Regions from separate parts of the Streptomyces sp. NPDC026673 genome, predicted to be linked through region 3. Evidence: riboswitches for the same ligand, from Rfam matches in the RefSeq annotation. Region 3 holds a riboswitch; each other region holds the start of a gene.
The links. A riboswitch is a leader RNA that binds a small molecule or an ion and turns the genes downstream of it on or off. The one in region 3 is predicted to bind thiamine pyrophosphate.
Positions count from the first base shown of each region.

Region 1: it holds a riboswitch for thiamine pyrophosphate, as region 3 does, so the genes downstream of both, thiO (glycine oxidase ThiO) here and AB0F62_RS06735 (thiamine ABC transporter substrate-binding protein) in region 3, are expected to answer to the same signal.
Region 2: it holds a riboswitch for thiamine pyrophosphate, as region 3 does, so the genes downstream of both, AB0F62_RS04260 (cytosine permease) here and AB0F62_RS06735 (thiamine ABC transporter substrate-binding protein) in region 3, are expected to answer to the same signal.
Region 4: it holds a riboswitch for thiamine pyrophosphate, as region 3 does, so the genes downstream of both, thiC (phosphomethylpyrimidine synthase ThiC) here and AB0F62_RS06735 (thiamine ABC transporter substrate-binding protein) in region 3, are expected to answer to the same signal.

Region 1 is NZ_JBEZXR010000033.1:77,665-82,374, reverse strand. Features, by position in the region: gene thiE (thiamine phosphate synthase) at 1-399, opposite strand, end outside; gene AB0F62_RS22705 (Rv2175c family DNA-binding protein) at 449-814, opposite strand; gene AB0F62_RS22700 (FAD-dependent oxidoreductase) at 1,007-2,167, opposite strand; TPP riboswitch at 2,295-2,407, shown strand; gene thiO (glycine oxidase ThiO) at 2,404-3,552, shown strand; gene thiS (sulfur carrier protein ThiS) at 3,549-3,767, shown strand; gene AB0F62_RS22685 (thiazole synthase) at 3,773-4,576, shown strand; gene pknB (Stk1 family PASTA domain-containing Ser/Thr kinase) at 4,707-4,710, shown strand, end outside.
Region 2 is NZ_JBEZXR010000003.1:265,591-270,300, reverse strand. Features, by position in the region: gene AB0F62_RS04265 (glycoside hydrolase domain-containing protein) at 1-2,534, shown strand, start outside; TPP riboswitch at 2,931-3,024, shown strand; gene AB0F62_RS04260 (cytosine permease) at 3,015-4,421, shown strand; gene thiM (hydroxyethylthiazole kinase) at 4,493-4,710, shown strand, end outside.
Region 3 is NZ_JBEZXR010000005.1:221,945-226,654, reverse strand. Features, by position in the region: gene AB0F62_RS06740 (iron ABC transporter permease) at 1-1,569, opposite strand, end outside; gene AB0F62_RS06735 (thiamine ABC transporter substrate-binding protein) at 1,638-2,723, opposite strand; TPP riboswitch at 2,714-2,818, opposite strand; gene rlmN (23S rRNA (adenine(2503)-C(2))-methyltransferase RlmN) at 2,877-3,983, opposite strand; gene AB0F62_RS06725 (DUF6416 domain-containing protein) at 4,592-4,710, shown strand, end outside.
Region 4 is NZ_JBEZXR010000002.1:103,748-108,457, reverse strand. Features, by position in the region: gene AB0F62_RS02035 (DUF4240 domain-containing protein) at 1-89, shown strand, start outside; gene thiC (phosphomethylpyrimidine synthase ThiC) at 205-1,950, opposite strand; TPP riboswitch at 1,943-2,069, opposite strand; gene AB0F62_RS02025 (YibE/F family protein) at 2,131-3,438, shown strand; gene AB0F62_RS02020 (hypothetical protein) at 3,458-3,658, shown strand; gene AB0F62_RS02015 (SPFH domain-containing protein) at 3,779-4,710, shown strand, end outside.

The sequences.
Region 1 (4,710 bases), on a different contig from region 3:
CACGGCGGCGGCCGCCGCCTCGGACTCCGAGTGGCAGGACCGCCCGATGATCACCTCGTCGCCCAGGAGCGCGCGGGCGGCCGGCACGGGCAGGTCGCCCTGGCCCAGATGGAGGACGTCCGCCCCGGCGGCGTGCGCCACGTCGGCGCGGTCGTTCACCGCGAGCAGTCTGCCGTGCCGTCCGCACTCCTCCGAGAGGACCGCGAGGTACTCCAGTTCCTCGCGGGCCTCCAGGCTCTTGTCGCGCAGCTGGATGACGTCGACCCCGGAGGCCAGCACGGCCTCCGCGAACGCGGCGAACTCCGCCAGGCCGCCCTGGCGCTTGCGCGCGTCGGTGCACAGGTAGAGCCGGGCGTCGGCAAGCTGGGCGCGGGCGCTCGTGCTCGTACTCGTACTCATGCGGGCGGGTCCCCTCGGGTGGCTGCGGACGACGGGTCGGGGCGGTCGGTCAGACGGCGAGCGCCTGGGCGCGGCGCTTCACCTCGGTACCGCGGTTTTCCCGCAGCGCCTGGACGGGGGTGCCGGGCAGGCTCTCGTCCGGGGTGAACAGCCACTCCAGGGTCTCTTCGTCGCTGAACCCGTCGTCCTTGAGCACGGTGAGCGTGCCTGCGAGGCCCTTCACGATCTTCCCCTCGCCGATGAAGTCGGCGGGGACCATCAGCACCCGGTTCTCACCGCGGCGCACGGCGATGAGCTGGCCCTCCTTGATGAGCTGGCGGACCCGGGTCACCTCCACGTCGAGGCGCTCGGCGATCTCGGGGACGTTCAGCCAGGAAGGAATGAGGGAGTCAATCTTTGCGTCGATCTCGGTCACAGGACAAGCGTGCCATCCCGGACCGACACCTTGGAACCGCTCGCGCCACGCATTGCTCCGTCCTGACGGGTCCGCTACGCGCCGGCAACCCCCGCGGGACCCGCTCCGGACCCGCTCGCGGCCCGTCGGGAGCCGGAATCCGGGAGCCGGGAGCGGAATCCGGGAGCCGGGAGCCGGGAGCCGACCGGTGGCTCAGACGACCGCGGCCCGCAGTTGGACCGCGGGGTCGGCGGCCAGCGCCTCGTCGAGGCGGACGCCGCGGGCGACCAGTTTGCGGGCCTGGGCCAGGTCGCGGGGCCGTCCCACGGCGAAGAGCGCGACCAGCCGCCCGTCCCGAAGCCACAGCACCGACCAGGCGGGCCCGTCCGGGTCGCCGCGCAGCAGCATGTCGTCGGAGTCCACGTGGTACCCCGCGTACTGCACGAAACGGCCGAACTGCTCCGACCAGAAGTAGGGAACGGGGTCGTACACCTCGTCACCGCCCAGGATGTTCGCGGCGGCGGTACGGGGCCCCTGCACCGCGTTGTCCCAGTGGTGGATCAGCAGCCGCTCCCCGTACCGCGCCGACGGGAAGGACGCGCAGTCCCCCACGGCGTACACGTCCGTCACCGAGGTGCGCAGCCGGTCGTCGGCGAGGACCGCGCGGTCCGGCCCGAGGTCGACGCCCGAACCGGCCAGCCACCCGGTCGCGGGCCGGGCGCCGATCCCGACGACGACCGCCTCGGCGGCGAGGACGCTGCCGTCCGCGAGGCGCACCGCCCCCCGCTCGACGGAGGAGACGACCGCGCCGGTGCGCAGGTCGACGCCCGCCTCCGCGTACCAGCCGCGCATGCGTTCGGCGATCCGCGGCGGCAAAATCCCGGCGAGCGGGCGGTCGGCCGCCTCCACGACGGTCACCTCGCACCCGGCGAGGCGGGCGGCGGTCGCGAACTCGGCACCGATCCAGCCCGCGCCGACCACCACGACCCGGTGCCGGCCCTCCAGCACGGGCCGCAGCGCGGTGGCGTCGTCCAGGGTGCGCAGCACGTGCACACCGGGCGTGCCCTCGCTGCCGGGGAGCATGACCGGCTCGGCGCCGCTGGCGAGGACGAGCTTGTCGTACCCGACCGGGCCGCCGTCGGTCAGGACCTGCCGCTCGCCGGGCCGCAGAGCGCTCGCATGGCGTCCGAGCAGCAGCTCGACCCCGATGCCGGCGAAGTCGACATCCAGCAGCGGACCCTCGTCGGCGCCGAAGAGCACGCCCTTCGACAGCGGTGGCCGGTCGTACGGGGGATGCCGTTCCGCGCCGAGCAGCGTGATCGTCCCGCCCCAGCCCTGCTCGCGCAGGGACACGGCGGTCTGGACTCCGGCCATTCCGGCCCCGACGACGACGACGCGCTGCTCGCTGCTGCTGGTCACGCGATCACCGTAACGCCGCGGGGGCGCCGTCCGGGCGTACCAGTGCCCTACTCGCTGCGGATGGTGCGTACTAAGGTGGCCGGAGAGCACTCGCGGGAGCCCGGCGCACCGGGCTGAGAGGGCGGCTGGGCGGCCGCCGACCGTACGAACCTGATCCGGGTCATGCCGGCGAAGGGAGGAGCGGGAACATCATGCACCGTCATGACGTCGTCGTGATCGGCGGCGGGATCATCGGGCTGGTCACCGCGTGGCGGGCCGCCGGACGCGGCCTGCGGACGGTGGTGGCGGACCCCGAACCGGGCGGCGGCGCCGCCCGGGTGGCCGCGGGAATGCTGGCCCCGGTCACGGAGGTGCAGTACGGCGAGCAGGCGCTGCTGGAGCTCAACCTCGCCGCGGCGCGCCGCTACCCGTCCTTCGTGGCGGAGCTGGAGGAGGCCACGGGACTCGGCCTCGGCTACCGCACCTGCGGCACCCTCGCCGTCGCCCTGGACGCCGACGACCGCGCGCAGCTGCGCGAACTCCACGCGTTCCAGGACTCCTTGGGCCTGCGGTCGGAGTGGATCAGCGGTCGCGAGTGCCGGCGCCTGGAGCCGATGCTCGCCCCCGGCGTGCGCGGCGGGCTGCGGGTGGACGGCGACCACCAGGTCGACCCGCGACGCCTGGCCGCGGCGCTGCTGCGCGCCTGCGAGCTGTCCGGGGTGACGTTCCGGCGGTCCCGGGTGGAGCGCGTGGACGTCGCCGGGGACCGCGCGCACGGAGTCGTCCTCGAGGACGGCACACGGCTCGCCGCCGGGCAGGTGGTGCTGGCCGCCGGCAGTCTCAGCGGGCGGATCGGCGGGCTGCCCGAGCACGCGCTCCCGCCCGTGCGGCCGGTGAAGGGACAGGTGCTGCGGCTGCGGGTGCCGCCGGCGTACGCGCCGTTCCTGTCCCGGACGGTACGGGCCGTGGTGCGCGGCGGGCACGTCTACCTCGTCCCGCGCGAGAACGGGGAACTGGTCGTCGGGGCCACCAGCGAGGAGATGGGCTGGGACACCACGGTCACCGCCGGCGGGGTCTACGAACTGCTCCGCGACGCCCACGAATTGCTGCCCGGCATCACCGAACTGCCGCTGGCCGAGACACAGGCCGGGCTGCGTCCCGGCACACCCGACAACGCCCCGCTGCTGGGCCGCGGCGCGCTGGACGGCCTGGTGATCGCCACCGGGCACCACCGCAACGGCGTGCTGCTCACGCCGCTGACCGGCGACGTGATGGCCGAGATCCTCACCGGGGCGGACGCTCCCGCGCCGGCCCGGCCCTTCTCCCCCGACCGCTTCACGCCCCAGGAGCAGTACGCATGACCGCCCCCCTCCTCCTGTCCGTCTCCGTCAACGGCGAGGCCCGGGAGGTCGCCGAGGGCGTCACCCTCGACCGCCTCGTCGCGACCCTGACCGCCGCCCCGTCCGGTGTGGCGGCCGCGCTCAACGAGACCGTCGTCCCGCGCGCCCAGTGGCCCGCGACCCCGCTCCGCGACGGCGACCGCGTCGAGGTCCTCACCGCAGTCCAGGGAGGCTGACCACCATGGCCGACGACCCGCTGATCATCGACGGCACCGCCTTCGACTCGCGCCTGATCATGGGCACGGGCGGTGCGCCCAGCCTGGAGATCATGGAGCAGGCGCTGCTCGCCTCCGGCACCGAGCTGACCACGGTCGCCATGCGGCGGCTGGATCCCACCGTCAAGGGCTCCGTGCTGTCCGTGCTCGCCCGGCACGGCATCCGCGTCCTGCCGAACACCGCCGGGTGCCACACCGCCGGCGAGGCCGTCCTCACCGCCCGCCTGGCGCGGGAGGCGCTCGGCACGGACTGGGTGAAGCTGGAGGTGATCGCCGACGAGCGCACCTTGCTGCCGGATCCCGTGGAGCTGCTGGACGCGGCGGAGACGCTGGTGGACGACGGCTTCACGGTGCTGCCGTACACCAATGACGACCCGGTGGTCGCCCGGAAGCTCGAGGACGCGGGGTGCGCGGCGATCATGCCGCTCGGCTCGCCCATCGGGTCGGGGCTCGGCATCCGGAACCCGCACAACTTCGAGCTGATCGTCGAACGGGCGACGGTGCCGGTGATCCTGGACGCGGGCGCGGGTACGGCGTCGGACGCGGCCCTGGCGATGGAGCTGGGGTGCGCGGCGGTCATGCTGGCCTCCGCGGTGACGCGGGCGCAGGAGCCGGTGCTCATGGCGGAGGCCATGCGGCACGCGGTGGCGGCCGGGCGCCTGGCGTACCGGGCGGGGCGGATCCCCCGGCGGCACTACGCCGCCGCGTCCTCCCCCACTGTGGGTCTCGCCACTTTCGACCCGGAACGTCCCGCCTTCGGCCCCGCCTGAACCGAGCGCCGACCCGCTCCCGCACCGGGTCGCGGGCCGGGTCACGGGCCGGTTGCGGTACGGCACGGGTGGGGTACAACGTGGGCGCGTTAGCCCAGAAGGGTCATGTCGGACCGTAAACTCCACCTTCGTGG
Region 2 (4,710 bases), on a different contig from region 3:
TCTCGGGCGACGCGCAGCGCTACGGCGCGATCGACTTCGGTGTGTACCTGCGCGAACTCGCGGCCGCGCGCGTCCTCGTCGACGCCGAGGACCCGACCCAGCTCGAGGTCGACACGCAGACGCGCGGCCTCACCCTGGCCGCCAACCAGCTGGTCCCCCTGCCGAGGCTGAAGCTGGAGGACCTGGTCGAGACCGCGTCGGCCCTCGAGGACGACCGGTACACGGACGCGTCGTGGAAGGCGTTCACCGAGGCCCTCGCCGCGGCGAAGACCGCGGTCGCGGACGGCACGTCGACGGATGCGGTGCTCGCCTCCCGGTCCGACGGCCTGCGCCATGCCCTGTCCGCGCTCACCACGAAGCCCAAGACGGTGCCGGCCGCGCCCGACGCCGTGTCGGCGACCTCGTCCGGCACGAGCCTGACCGTCGCCTGGTCCGCCCCCAAGGACACCGGCGGCTCATCGGTCACCGGCTACAAGATCACCCTCAGCGACGGCCACCGGATCAGGATCGACGATCCGGACAGCCGGAGCACGACGTTCACCTGGCTGCGGGCCGGCAGGTCGTACACGGCACGCGTCCAGGCCGTGAACGCCGTCGGCACCTCCCACCAGAGCGCCGCCACGGCACCCGTGGTGATCGGCGGCGGCAAGCCGCAGACGCCGGCCGTCACGGGAGTGACCACCGACGGCAAGCAGGTCCGTGTGACCTGGCGAGCGGCCGGTGACGGCGGATTCCCGGTCATCGGCTACACCGTGGCCCTCGGCGACGGAACCACCGCGCACGTTCCCGCCACCACGGACACGGCGCTGCTCACCACCACGGGCAAGGCCAAGGCCCACACGGCCACCGTCACCGCGGTGACCCTGGCCGGAACCTCGGACGCCGCCGCGACCACCACGGTGACCGCTTCGGCGGAGGCTTCCACGTCCGCCGCCGACCCGGCGTACGAGCCGTCCCCCTTCCCGGACGAGACGCTCAAGGCGAACTACGCCTCGGACAAGTGGCCGGGAACCGGCGACGGGACCGACTACTTCTACGGGCTGCTCAACGGCTTCGAGGACCTCGACTCCGACATCCTCGCCGCCAACACCAAGGTGCCGGGCGGCACCCCGCTCACCGCTCAGAACGACCGGATCGCGGTGCGCATCAACAACGCGGCGACGCAGAAGGAGGTGGACCGCGCCGAGGTCGACGCGACCAACAGCTCCACCGTCACGATGGCCGACGGCCTGGGCTCCCGGCTCGGCCAGATCTACCTGGACGCGCTGAACGGCGGCCGGCTGCCGAAGACCGGCGCGCTGTTCTCCCGCGTCACGCAGGGCCTCGACAAGGGCGGTGCGGCGAAGGACCACTTCGGCTACCAGCGCCCGTATGTGCGGCTCGGGTTCGTCGGGGACGGCGGCGCCGTCTACGAGTCGCAGGACGGCTCCTACGGCAGCCTCACCACCAGTGGTTCGTACCCCAGCGGCCACACCTACGGCGGCTACGAGGCGGGGACCATCCTCGCCACGCTCCTGCCGGAGCTGGCACCGTCGATTCTCGCCCGCACCTCGGAGTACGGGGACAACCGCATCGTCCTCGGGTTCCACTACCCGCTCGACGTCATGGGCGGCCGCATCGCCGCACAGGCCACGGTCGCGCACCGGTGGGCGGACCCCGACTTCGCGAAGCTGCTGACGCAGGCCCACACCGAGATGGAGAACGTACTGCTCGCCGCCTGCGAGAAGGAGGGGTACGGCGACACGCTCGAGGCCTGCGAGGGCGACTCCTACGCCGGTCTGAACACCGCGCAGCACGTCGACCTGTACACGCAGCGCCTGGACTACGGGTTCTCCAAGGTGGGGAAGTCCGGGCAGGCCCTCAAGGCGCCGTCCGACGCGGCGGCCCTGCTGGTCACGGCCTTCCCGGACCTGACGACCGCGCAGCGCACCCAGATCCTCGAGCAGACCGCGACGGACTCCGGCTCCCCGCTGGACCTCACCGCGGACGGCGGGGAGAGCTGGGAGCGGATCAACCTGGCGGCCGCGATGGCGGCGCAGGTCGTCGTCGACGCCGACGGGTCGGTCAAGGTGACGAACCACGCGGACGCCACCAAGGCCAGTGTCGCCGACGCCAAGGCGATCAAGGTCGGAGGCGTCGCGATCGACGGGTTCGACCCGGCCGTGTCGACGTACGTCGTCGACTGGCCGAAGAACAGGAAGCTCCCGGCCCTGTCCGCCGTACCGGCCGAGTCCGGCGCGCGGGTGAAGGTCACCGAGGGCAGCCCGGTCCTCTCGTCGAACGGGCACCGGTTCACCACCCGCACCATCAAGGTGACCTCGGCCAACGGTTCGGTCACCCGGACCTACACGGTCGGATTCCAGCTCACGGACCGCGACGACCGTCCGGTCGCGGCCGGCGGCAACGGCGGTGACCGCGTCACCGCGGCCGACCTGTTGAGCCGGGGAGGCAACGGAGCGGGCTCGGCCGGCGGCGCCGGATTCTGGGCGCCGTCGACGGAGTGGGCGAACCCCATGTGGATCCCTCGGGGGTAGCGCCCGCGTGACCGGCGGACCCGCCGCGCCCCCTGGGGCCGCGGAAGGATCCCGCCGACCCCCGGGAGGTGCACCGCCACCGGCGGCCGGCCCCTCCGGGTGAACGACACCCGTTCACCCGGAGGGGCCGTCGGCATGTCGGCACGGCCGTTCAGGGCGGCGGTCGTCCGCGAGGGCGTCCGAAGGGATCGCGGCCGGGCCCGCCGCGGCACGACGAGCGCGGTCCCCGGCCGATCCCTCGCGGACGATCCCTCGCGGACGATCACGGCCGCGCCCGACACACCGTCAGACATTCACGACAAATGACCGTGTCGACCGCGTCGACCGCGCGGCCTCGCCGTTGTCGTCCCCGCCCCCCGACACGCCGGGCATCACCGTCGGGTTAGTCTGTCCCTCGCACCGGACACGGGGTGCCCCATCAGGGGCTGAGATCACACCCGTCGAACCTGAACCAGTTCGTACTGGCGGAGGGATGTCTCCATGCCATTGGCGCATGTTTCCGGCGGTCTGCCCGCCGACACCCGACAGACCGTCTTCGACGGGCGCATGCCGGCGGCCGCCGGCGATCTGCGGATCGAGGCGCACGGCATACGGCCGGTCCCCGAGAGCAACCGCTACGGCGGCCCGGGGCGCCTGTTCACCGTGTGGTTCGCCCCCAACCTCACCATGACCGGTGTGTTCACCGGCACCATCGGCATTGTCCTCGGCCTGGACTTCGCCACCGCGCTCACCGCCGTGGTGCTCGGCACCGTGATCGGTGCGATACCCACCGCCTACCTGGGCACCTGGGGGAGCCGGACCGGTGCGGGGCAGTTGCCGCTGGCCCGTCTCGCCTTCGGCCGGGCCGTCGCGCTGCCCGGCCTCCTGCAGTGGCTCTCCTCGGTCGCGTGGGACGCGCTGATCGGGCTCTTCGGCGGGGACGCGCTGGCGCGGCTGTGCGGCCTGCCCTTCTGGGTCGGGGTCCTGCTCATGATGCTCGGCCAGGGCGCTCTCGGCGTCCTGGGCTACGAGGCCATCCACCGGCTCCAGATCGTCATGACCTTCGTGCTCGCCGTCGCCTTCGCCCTGATCGCCTGGAAGCTGCTCGACGGCGTCCACCCCGCGGCCACCGGCTCCGCCCATGGCGCCGACCGGGGTGGGGCGTTCGTCCTGACCAGCACCATCGCGCTGAGCCTGTCCCTGTCCTGGGCCCCGTACGCCAGCGACTTCAGCCGCTACCTGCCGCGGGCCACCTCCCGCTCGCGCATGTTCTGGTACACCCTGGCGGGCCTGGTGGTGTCCTTCGTGGCCGTCCAGGCCCTCGGGCTGTGGGGCGCGTCCGTCCTGACCGACCAGACCGCCGCCGGCGTGGCGGACCTGCTGGGCGGCGGGCCGCTGGGCGCGTTCGGGCTGCTCGCCGTGGCCCTCGCGGCCCTGTGCAGCAACGCCATGAACGACTACAGCGGATCCCTGGCCCTGCAGACCGTCGGTGTGCGCGTTCCGCGCCCGGCGGCGGCCGCCTTCGCCGCCGTACTCGGCTTCCCCCTCGTACTGTGGATGCACGCCGCCGACACCACCGCCCGCTTCCAGAACGTGCTGCTGTTCGTCGGCTACTGGATCCCCGGCTTCGTGGCGATCGTCATCGTCGACTGGCTGGCCCGGGCACGCGCACGGGCAGGCGCGGAGATCGACCTCGCCGCCGAGAGCGGCCGGCCGCAGCCCGGGCTGCCCGCCGTGGTCGCGTTCGTGGCCGCCTTCGCAGCGGCCGTGCCGTTCATGGACACCACCCTGTACGTCGGCCCGGTGGCGGAGGCCCTGCACGGCGCGGACCTCTCGTACTACGTGGCGTTCCTCGTGGCCCTGGCGGTGTACACCCCGCTGCGGCTGCGCCGGCGCTGGCGGCCCTGAGCCGCCGCGCCCCGAACCACCGACCACCGCAGACGCCCGCACCCCGTCCGTCTCCCGAGGAGCGACACCGCATGTCCCCGACTCCCGCCGATCACACGGCCTTCGCCGCGCAGGCGCTCTCCCGCGTACGGGACCGTTCCCCGCTGGTCCAGTGCCTGACCAACTCGGTGGTGACGGGGTTCACCGCCAACGTTCTGCTGGCGCTGGGCGCCTCACCCGCCATGGTCGACATCCCGGGGGAGGCCGGACCGTTCGCGCGGGTCGCCTCGGGCGTCCTGGTCAACCTCGG
Region 3 (4,710 bases):
CAGCGCGCCCGCGCACACCAGCATGAGCACGGTGCTGAGCGCCATCGCCTGGCCGTAGTTGAGCTCACCGGCCCGCCCGAGGAAGCGGGCGACCGCCACCGGGAGGGTGGGGTTGTCGGGGCGGGCGATGAAGACGGTGGCACCGAACTCGCCGAGCGACACGGCGAACGCGAAGCCCGCCGCCACCAGCAGCGCCCGCCGTACCAGCGGCAGGTCGACCTCCCGCCACACCCGCAGCGGGGAGGCGCCGAGCACCGCCGCCGCCTCGCGCTGCCGCTCGTCGACCGCGCGCAGCACGGGCAGCATGGTGCGCACCACGAAGGGCACGCCGACCAGCGCCTGGGCCAGTGGCACGAGGATCCACGAGGAGCGCAGGTCCAGCGGCGGCTCGTCGAGGGTGATGAGGAAGCCGAAGCCGATGGTCACCGCCGAGGTGCCCAGCGGCAGCATCAGCAGGGCGTCGAAGCCGCGGACGAGACGCCCGGCCCTCCGGGTGAGGGCGGCCGCGGCCAGCCCGCCGACGACCAGGGCGATCGCGGTGGCGGCGGCCGCGTACTGGAGGGAGTTCCACACCGCGGCGACCGGCGCCACAAGGAAGGTCCCGCCGCTGTCGGCCGCGGAGTTCAGCGCCCGGTAGTAGTCGAGGCCGTAGCCGTCGGGGCCGTGCAGGGAGCGCTCGACCAGCACGCCGAGCGGCAGCAGGATCAGCAGCGCCGCCACGCCGAGCGCCCCCGCGAGCAGCCCCCACTCGCCGGCGCCGCGTGGCCGCCGCGCGGTGCGGGCCGGGTCGACCAGCCGCAGCGCGCTCTCCCTGCGCCGTACGGTCCCGGCGTGCACGGCGAGGATCGCCGCGACGGCGGCGAACTGCACGATCGTGAGCACGGCCGCCGTCGGCAGGTCCAGCAACTGGGCGGTCTCGCGGTAGATCTCCACCTCCAGGGTGGAGAAGGTGGGCCCGCCGAGGATCTGGACGACGCCGAAGGAGGTGAAGGTGAACAGGAAGACCATCAGCGCGGCCGCGGCGACCGCGGGGGCGAGGGCGGGCAGCGTCACCTTCCGCCAGGCCGCGAGCCGCCCCGCGCCGAGGACCCGCGCGGCCTCCTCCTGCCGGGGGTCGAGCTGTGCCCACAGCCCGCCCACGGTCCGTACGACCACGGCGTAGTTGAAGAAGACGTGGGCGAGGAGGATCGCCCACACCGTGGTGTCCAGGCGCACGCCCCACAGTTCGTCCAGCAGCCCGCCGCGCCCGAGCAGCGCGAGGAAGGCCGAACCGACGACGACGGTCGGCAGCACGAAGGGCACGGTCACCACCGCGCGCAGCACCTGCTTGCCGGGGAAGTCGAAGCGGGCGAAGACATAGGCGCCGGGCAGCGCGATCGCCAGGGTGAGCGCGGTGGACGCGGCCGCCTGCCAGCAGGTGAACCACAGCACGTGCAGGATGTCGGGCTCGCCCAGGACGTCGGCGAACCGGCCGAACCGCCACCGTCCGCCCTCGCGGAGCCCGCGGGTGACGATGGCGGCGACCGGATAGCCGAAGAACAGCGCGAAGAAGGCGACCGGCACGGCCATCAGGCCCAGCCGCACCGCCGGCGGCCGGACGGCCGCCGCCTTCGCGCGCGTCCCCCCGGCGGTCTTCGTTACTTCAGCACGAGCGAGGACCACGACTTGACCCACTGCTCCCGGTTCTCGGCGATCTTCTCCGGCGCGACGGTGGCCGGATCGCTGATGGCGGGCGCGTACTTGGTGAAGACCTCGGGCAGCTCCGCGTCGTCGCGGACCGGGTTGACGAACATGTTCAGCGGCATGTCCTCCTGGAAGGCGCGGCCCAGCAGGAAGTCGACCAGCGCCTTGCCGCCCTCGGTGTTCTTCGCGCCCTTGAGCAGGCCCGCGAACTCGATCTGCCGGAAGCAGGTGCCGGTCGCGACGCCCGTCGGCCCCTGCGCGGGCTGCGTCTTCAGGCCGAGCACCTCGGCGGGCGGGCTGGAGGCGTAGGACACGACGAGCGGCTTGTCGCCCTTGCCGCCCCCGGCGCCGGAGAAGGTGTCGTAGTACGCCTGCTCCCAGCCGTCGACGACCTGGACGCCGTTGGCCTTGAGCTTCTTCCAGTAGTCCTGCCAGCCCTCGTCGCCGTACTTCGCTGTGGTGGCGAGGAGGAAGGCGAGGCCCGGGGAGGAGGTGGCGGCGTTCTCCGTGACCAGGAGGTCCTTGTACTCGGGCTTGACGAGGTCGTCGAAGCTCTCCGGCACGGCGAGCTTGTGCTCGGCGAAGTACTTCCGGTCGTAGTTGACGCAGACGTCGCCGAAGTCGATGGGCGTGACGCGGTGCTTCGCGGCGTCGAGCTGTAGCCCCGCGGGCACCTTGTCGAGGCCCTTGGCCTCGTACGGCTCGAAGAGGTCGTTGTCGAGGGCGCGGGACAGCAGCGTGTTGTCGACGCCGAAGAAGACGTCGCCCTGCGGGTTGCCCTTGGACAGCACGGCCTGGTTGACCGCGGCGCCGGCGTCGCCGCCGCGCAGCACCTTGACGGTGTAGCCGGTCTGCTTCGTGAACTCCTTCAGCACGCCCTTCGACGCGGCGAAGGAGTCGTGGCTGACCAGCGTCACGGTCTTGGAGGTGCTGCCGCCCTCGGCGGTGTCGCCGCCGTCGCTGCCGCAGGCGGCGAGCGCGGTCGCGCCGAGCGCGACGACGAGGACGGTGCCGGCCGCACGCCGACGGGTGGTGCTCATGTGTGACTCCCTACGCCGGTATGACCCGGATCAGGTCCGAGGGTCTGCGGCTCTGCCGCACTCTCAGCGCTGTCTGCGCTCCCCTGTCGGATGTTCTTTTGTGTGATGTCACGGCAAACGGCCGCAAACGACCGTCACGATAGCAAGCGCGGATCAGCGCTCGGAAGCCGCCAGCTGACCGCAGGCGCCGTCGATCTCCTGACCGCGGGTGTCCCGGACGGTCACGGGCACGCCGTGCGCTTCCAGCGCCGCCACGAACGCCCGCTCGTCCTCGGGCCGCGAGGCCGTCCACTTCGAGCCGGGGGTCGGGTTGAGCGGGATCAGGTTGACGTGGACGCGGCGCCCCTTGAGCAGCCGGCCCAGCAGGTCGGCCCGCCACGCCTGGTCGTTGATGTCCCGGATCAGCGCGTACTCGATCGAGACCCGGCGGCCGGACACGTCCGCGTAGTGCCACGCGGCGTCCAGCACCTCGCGCACCTTCCAGCGGGTGTTCACCGGCACCAGAGTGTCGCGCAGCTCGTCGTCGGGCGCGTGCAGCGACACCGCGAGCCGGCACTTGAAGCCCTCGTCCGCGAAGCGCAGCATCGCCGGGACCAGGCCCACCGTCGACACCGTGATGCCCCGCTGAGACAGCCCCAGGCCGTCGGGCTCCGGGTCGGTCAGCCGGCGGATGGCGCCGACGACCCGCTTGTAGTTGGCCAGCGGCTCGCCCATGCCCATGAACACGATGTTGGACAGCCGCGCGGGCCCGCCCGGGATCTCGCCGTCCCGCAGCGAGCGCATGCCCGCCACGATCTGGTGCACGATCTCCCCGGTCGACAGGTTCCGGTCCAGGCCGGCCTGGCCGGTGGCGCAGAACGGGCAGTTCATGCCGCAGCCCGCCTGCGAGCTGATGCACATCGTCACCCGGTCCGGGTAGCGCATCAGCACCGACTCGACCAGAGTCCCGTCGAACAGCCGCCACAGCGTCTTGCGCGTCGTGTCGTTGTCGGTGCTGCTGTGCCGCACGACCGACATCAGGTCCGGCAGCAGCCCCTCCGCCAGCTTGCCGCGCGCCGCGGCCGGGATGTCCGTCCACGCGGCGGGGTCGTCGGCGTAGCGCGCGAAGTAGTGCTGCGAGAGCTGCTTCGCACGGAACGGCTTCTCCCCCAGTTCCGCGACCGCCTCCCGGCGCTCCTCGGGCGAGAGGTCGGCAAGGTGCCGCGGCGGCTTCTTGGCTCCGCGCGGGGCGACGAATGTGAGTTCTCCGGGTGCAGGCATGGTGCGTCCAGTGTCGCAGATCGTTTGGGGCCGCCCAGGTCAGATGGGTGAGGCTCCCGTCACCCTCAGGCGTCCCCTGTCGACCTCGGCCGATCTTTCACGACCCGGAGACGGCCCAGAGGTCGCGGCCCTCGCTGTGGGACGGCTTCGGGAGCGCGCAGCCGCATGGGCCTCGCGGATCTTCGCGTCCACAGCTGTCGAGCCGCATCTGTCGATACAGCCGGATCGCACGCAGGTGTTCTGAACGTTCAAATAATTCGCACACACATTCGAGACCGCCGCACGTCTCAGATCACCACGACAACGCGGACGAGACCATGCATGTCAGCCGCTGCGTCGGCGCCGGCGCCTGGAAGGCGCTCCATGGCGGCGTCCCGTCCTCCTCTTGACCTGTGCGCTTCCTCTGCTGAACTGCTTGCCGATAGAACTTCCCCACGGATTCGACACGCGGTGTCCTGGCGGATCTGTACGGTGCGAACGACACACACGCTGGGGCGAATTGTTGGGGGCGGGCATGACGGCGTATCTGACCGAGACTGATCCACGATGGGTCAGGCACTGCTGGAGAAGCAGGGCACTACCAGGCCTCGGAGTGGGGTCCGGAGGACTTGGAGCGCGCCGCGACGTTCTTGACCGAAATCGCGCCGCAGGCCCGGCGGGTGTTCGAGTACCTGCTACGCAATCCCGGTCGGGGGATCCACTGCACCGAGTTGGTGGACAAGGTCCT
Region 4 (4,710 bases), on a different contig from region 3:
ACTTCGACTTCGACGACGACGCGGAGATGCACCGCCGGCTGCCCCGTCTGGCCCGTTTGTACCTCGGCCCGGACGGCGGCCGGGAGTAGCGCCGAGGCGGTCGGCGTTCGCCCCGCCGCCGCTCCTCCCCGCGGAGGGGGCGGACCCGCGACGCCCCAGGGGTCGCGGGCCCGCCCGGTACGGACGCCGTTGGTGCCCGGCGGGTCAGTCCGCGATCGGCAGATAGACCCGGTTGCCCGAGGCCGCGAACTCGCGGGACTTCTCCGCCATGCCGGCCTCGATCTCCTCGGCCGTGTCGCCGTGGCGGCGGCGGATGTCCTGGGAGATCTTCATCGAGCAGAATTTCGGCCCGCACATGGAGCAGAAGTGCGCGGTCTTGGCCGGCTCCGCCGGCAGGGTCTCGTCGTGGAACTCCCTGGCCGTGTCCGGGTCGAGGGCCAGGTTGAACTGGTCCTCCCAGCGGAACTCGAAGCGGGCGTCGGACAGCGCGTCGTCCCACTCCTGGGCGCCGGGGTGGCCCTTGGCCAGGTCGGCGGCGTGGGCGGCGATCTTGTAGGTGATGACGCCGGTCTTCACGTCGTCGCGGTCCGGCAGGCCCAGGTGCTCCTTGGGGGTGACGTAGCAGAGCATGGCCGTACCCCACCAGGCGATCATCGCGGCGCCGATGCCGGAGGTGATGTGGTCGTAGGCGGGCGCGATGTCGGTGGTGAGCGGGCCGAGGGTGTAGAACGGCGCCTCCTCGCAGATCTCCTGCTGGAGGTCGATGTTCTCCTTGATCTTGTGCATGGGGACGTGCCCCGGCCCCTCGATCATGGTCTGCACACCGTGCCGCTTGGCGATGGTGTTGAGCTCACCGAGCGTGCGCAGCTCCGCGAACTGGGCCTCGTCGTTGGCGTCCGCGATGGACCCCGGGCGCAGCCCGTCGCCCAGGGAGTACGTGACGTCGTAGGCGGCCAGGAGCTCGCAGAGCTCCTCGAAGTTCTCGTAGAGGAAGCTCTCCTTGTGGTGCGCGAGGCACCAGGCCGCCATGATCGAGCCGCCGCGGGAGACGATGCCCGTCTTGCGGCGGGCGGTCAGCGGGACGTACCGCAGCAGCACGCCGGCGTGGACGGTCATGTAGTCGACGCCCTGCTCTGCCTGTTCGACGACGGTGTCCCGGTAGATCTCCCAGGTCAGCTCCTCGGCCTTGCCGTCGACCTTCTCCAGCGCCTGGTAGAGGGGGACGGTGCCGATGGGGACGGGGGAGTTGCGCAGCACCCACTCACGGGTGGTGTGGATGTTGCGGCCGGTGGAGAGGTCCATGACCGTGTCGGCCCCCCAGCGGGTGGCCCAGGTCATCTTCTCCACCTCCTCCTCGATGGAGGAGGTGACGGCCGAGTTGCCGATGTTGGCGTTCACCTTCACCAGGAACCGCTTGCCGATGATCATCGGCTCGGTCTCCGGGTGGTTGACGTTCGCCGGCAGGACGGCGCGTCCCGCCGCGATCTCCTGGCGGACGACCTCGGGGGAGACGTTCTCGCGGATCGCGACGTACTCCATCTCCGGGGTGATCTCGCCCCGGCGCGCGTACGCCAGTTGGGTCACCGGCCGCCCGGGCCCGCCGCGCCGCGGGAGGCGGGGACGGCCGGGGAAGACGGCGTCCAGATTGCGCAGACCGCCGCGCGGTGAGGTGTGTTTGACCCCGTCGTCCTCGGGGCGGACGGGGCGGCCGGGGTACTCCTCGGTGTCGCCGCGGGCGACGATCCAGTTCTCCCGCAGCGGCGGGAGGCCGCGGCGGACGTCGGTGGTGACGGTCGGATCGGTGTACGGGCCGGACGTGTCGTACAGCGTCACGTCCCGGCCGTTGGTCAGGTGCACCCGGCGGACGGGGACCTTGATGTCCGGGCGGGACCCGGTCACATAGCCCTTGTGCCAGCCGATTTCGCGCGCGTGTGCATCCTGCATGGTCATGAGACCCACTCCCTACGCCGGCATTACCCGGTAACAGGTTCAGCGGTCGGCGCAGCTGGTGGCCCTCGGCCGGTCAGCGCCCTCTCAGCCCGGTGCTCCGAGCTCCCGCGTTTGCAAAGGTGCCTCAACGCTAGCGGGTCCTCGCTGACGCGCACCAGGGGGTGTTGCGATGATCGGGTCGTGGACTCCGCTCACTCGCACGCACACGCCCATGGCCACGGCCACGGCCCGGTACCTCCGGTCTCCAGGCATCTGCGGAAGGTCATCACCGCGATCCTGGTCCCCTTCGTCGCGGCGGTCGTGGCCGGCCTCGTGGTGCTCTGGCCCGGCGGTGTGCCGGCGCACGACCGCACCGGGGTCGGCTTCGACCAGCAGACGCAGTCCGGACGGGTGGTGAAGACCGAGGACGTCAAGTGCTCGGACGTGAACGCCGAACCCGGCGCCGCGCCCGGCACCGAGACCGCCCCCTCCCCGGGCCCGTCGGCGGCTCCGTCGTCCGGGCCGGCGATCTGCCAGCGCGCGACGATCGAGGTCACCTCGGGCAAGGACCGCGGGCGCACCTTCACGGAGATCGTGCAGCCCACCCAGACAAGGCACTACACGCAGAACCAGAAGGTGCTGCTGGCGTACGCGCCGCAGGCGCCGCGCGAACTGCAGTACTCGGTGACCGACGTCGACCGGGCGTTCCCGCTGTGGCTGCTGGCCGGCATCTTCGCGGCCGTGGTGGTCCTGGTCGGCCGGCTGCGCGGGGTCCTGGCGCTGGTCGCGCTGGTCATCAGCTTCGCGGTGCTGACGCTGTTCATCCTCCCGGCGATCCTGCACGGCAGCAATCCGCTGCTGGTGGCGGTGATCGGCGGCAGCGCCATCATGCTGATCGCGCTCTACATGTGCCACGGCCTCAACGCCCGTACCTCGGTGGCGGTCCTGGGCACCCTGTGCTCGCTGCTGCTGATCGGCGTCCTGGGCTCGGTCTTCATCGACTGGGCGGTGCTCAGCGGCAACACCTCGGACGAGACTGGGCTGATCCACGCCCTCTACCCGGACATCGAGATCCGCGGTCTGCTGCTGGCCGGCATCATCATCGGTTCGCTGGGCGTGCTGGACGACGTGACGGTGACCCAGACCTCGGCGGTGTGGGAGCTGCGGGAGGCGGACCCGGGCGCGAGCCGGCGCCGGCTGTACTCGGCGGCGATGCGCATCGGGCGCGACCACATCGCCTCTGTCGTCAACACCCTGGTGCTGGCCTACGCGGGCGCGGCGCTGCCGCTGCTGCTGCTCTTCTCCATCGCGCAGCGCGGTGTGCTCGCGGTGGCGGGCAGCGAACTGGTGGCCGAGGAGATCGTGCGGACCCTGGTGGGCAGCATCGGGCTGGTGGTGGCGGTGCCGTTGACGACGGCGCTCGCCGTCCTGGTGGTGTCGGCGGACCGCGGCGGCGGCGACACTGTTCCCGGGGGCACCGGACGCGGGCACCGGCGCCGCGCCAAGTGACCCGGGAGGGGGCGGGAACGTGGTCGGACTGCAGGGCCGGGTGACCGGGACGGTCGGGCCGGGGCTGGTCGGCGAGGTGATCGTGCAGGTGCGGGGCGGCGCGGAGGCGTTCCTCGCGTATCCGGCGACCGCCGGGGAGCGCATCGAGAAGGGCACGGTCGTGGTGGTCGTGGAGCATCTGCCGCCGCGCACCGTGTACGTGGCCCCCGCGTACGGCTGAGCGGAGCGGTCCGCTCCACGTCAAGAAACCGGCAAGGATCCGCCAGGATCTACCGGTCCGTCACCCACGGGCGCACACTCCCGTACGCGGCCCCGATCGGGGCCAATCGTAAGGGGGCGTATGCCGATGCTGATCGGCGTTGCGGCGGGCGGGGCGCTCGTCGCGGTCATCATTCTGGTCGGCCTGTTCAGACTCATGTGGCGGGTCGCCGAGCCCAACGAGGCACTGGTCATCTCCGGCTCCAAGCACCGTACGGACGGTGTGGGCGAGGGGATGGGATTCCGCATCGTCACGGGGCGGGGCACGCTGGTGATGCCCGGGGTCCAGGTGGTGCGCAGGCTCTCGCTCGACCTCAACGAGGCCGAGCTGAACGTGGACTGCGTGACCCAGCAGGGCATCCCGCTGAAGGTGCACGGTGTGGTCATCTTCAAGGTCGGCGACGACATGGTGTCGATCGCCAACGCCGCCCGGCGTTTCCTGGACCAGCAGAAGTTCATGGCCGAACGGGTGCACAACGTGTTCGCCGGCCATCTGCGGTCCATCGTCGGCGGGCTGACGGTGGAGCAGATGATCCGGGACCGGGAGCGGCTGACGGCCGAGACCCGGGCCGCGTCGGGGTCCGAGATGGAGAAGCTCGGACTGATCATCGACTCGCTGCAGATCCACGAGATCGTCGACCCGACCGGGTACATCAACAACCTGGCCGCTCCGCACGCCGCCGCCGTCCACCGCGACGCGCGCATCGCGCAGGCGGAGGCGGACCGGCTGGCCACCGAGGCCGAGCAGCAGGCGGCGGCCCGCATGGCGGAGGCCACCCGGGACAGCCAGATCCTGCAGGCCGGCTACATGGCCGAGCGGGACAAGGCCACCGCGGCCTCGCGGCAGGCGGGCCCGCTCGCGGAGGCGGCGGCCCGGCAGGAGGTCGTCGTCCAGGAGACCCGGGTCGCCGAGCTGGAGGCGCAGCGGCGCGAGCAGCAGCTCCAGGCGGACGTCCGCAAGCCGGCGGACGCCTCCGCGTACGAGAAGCGGACGCTGGCCGAGGCCGAGCGCGA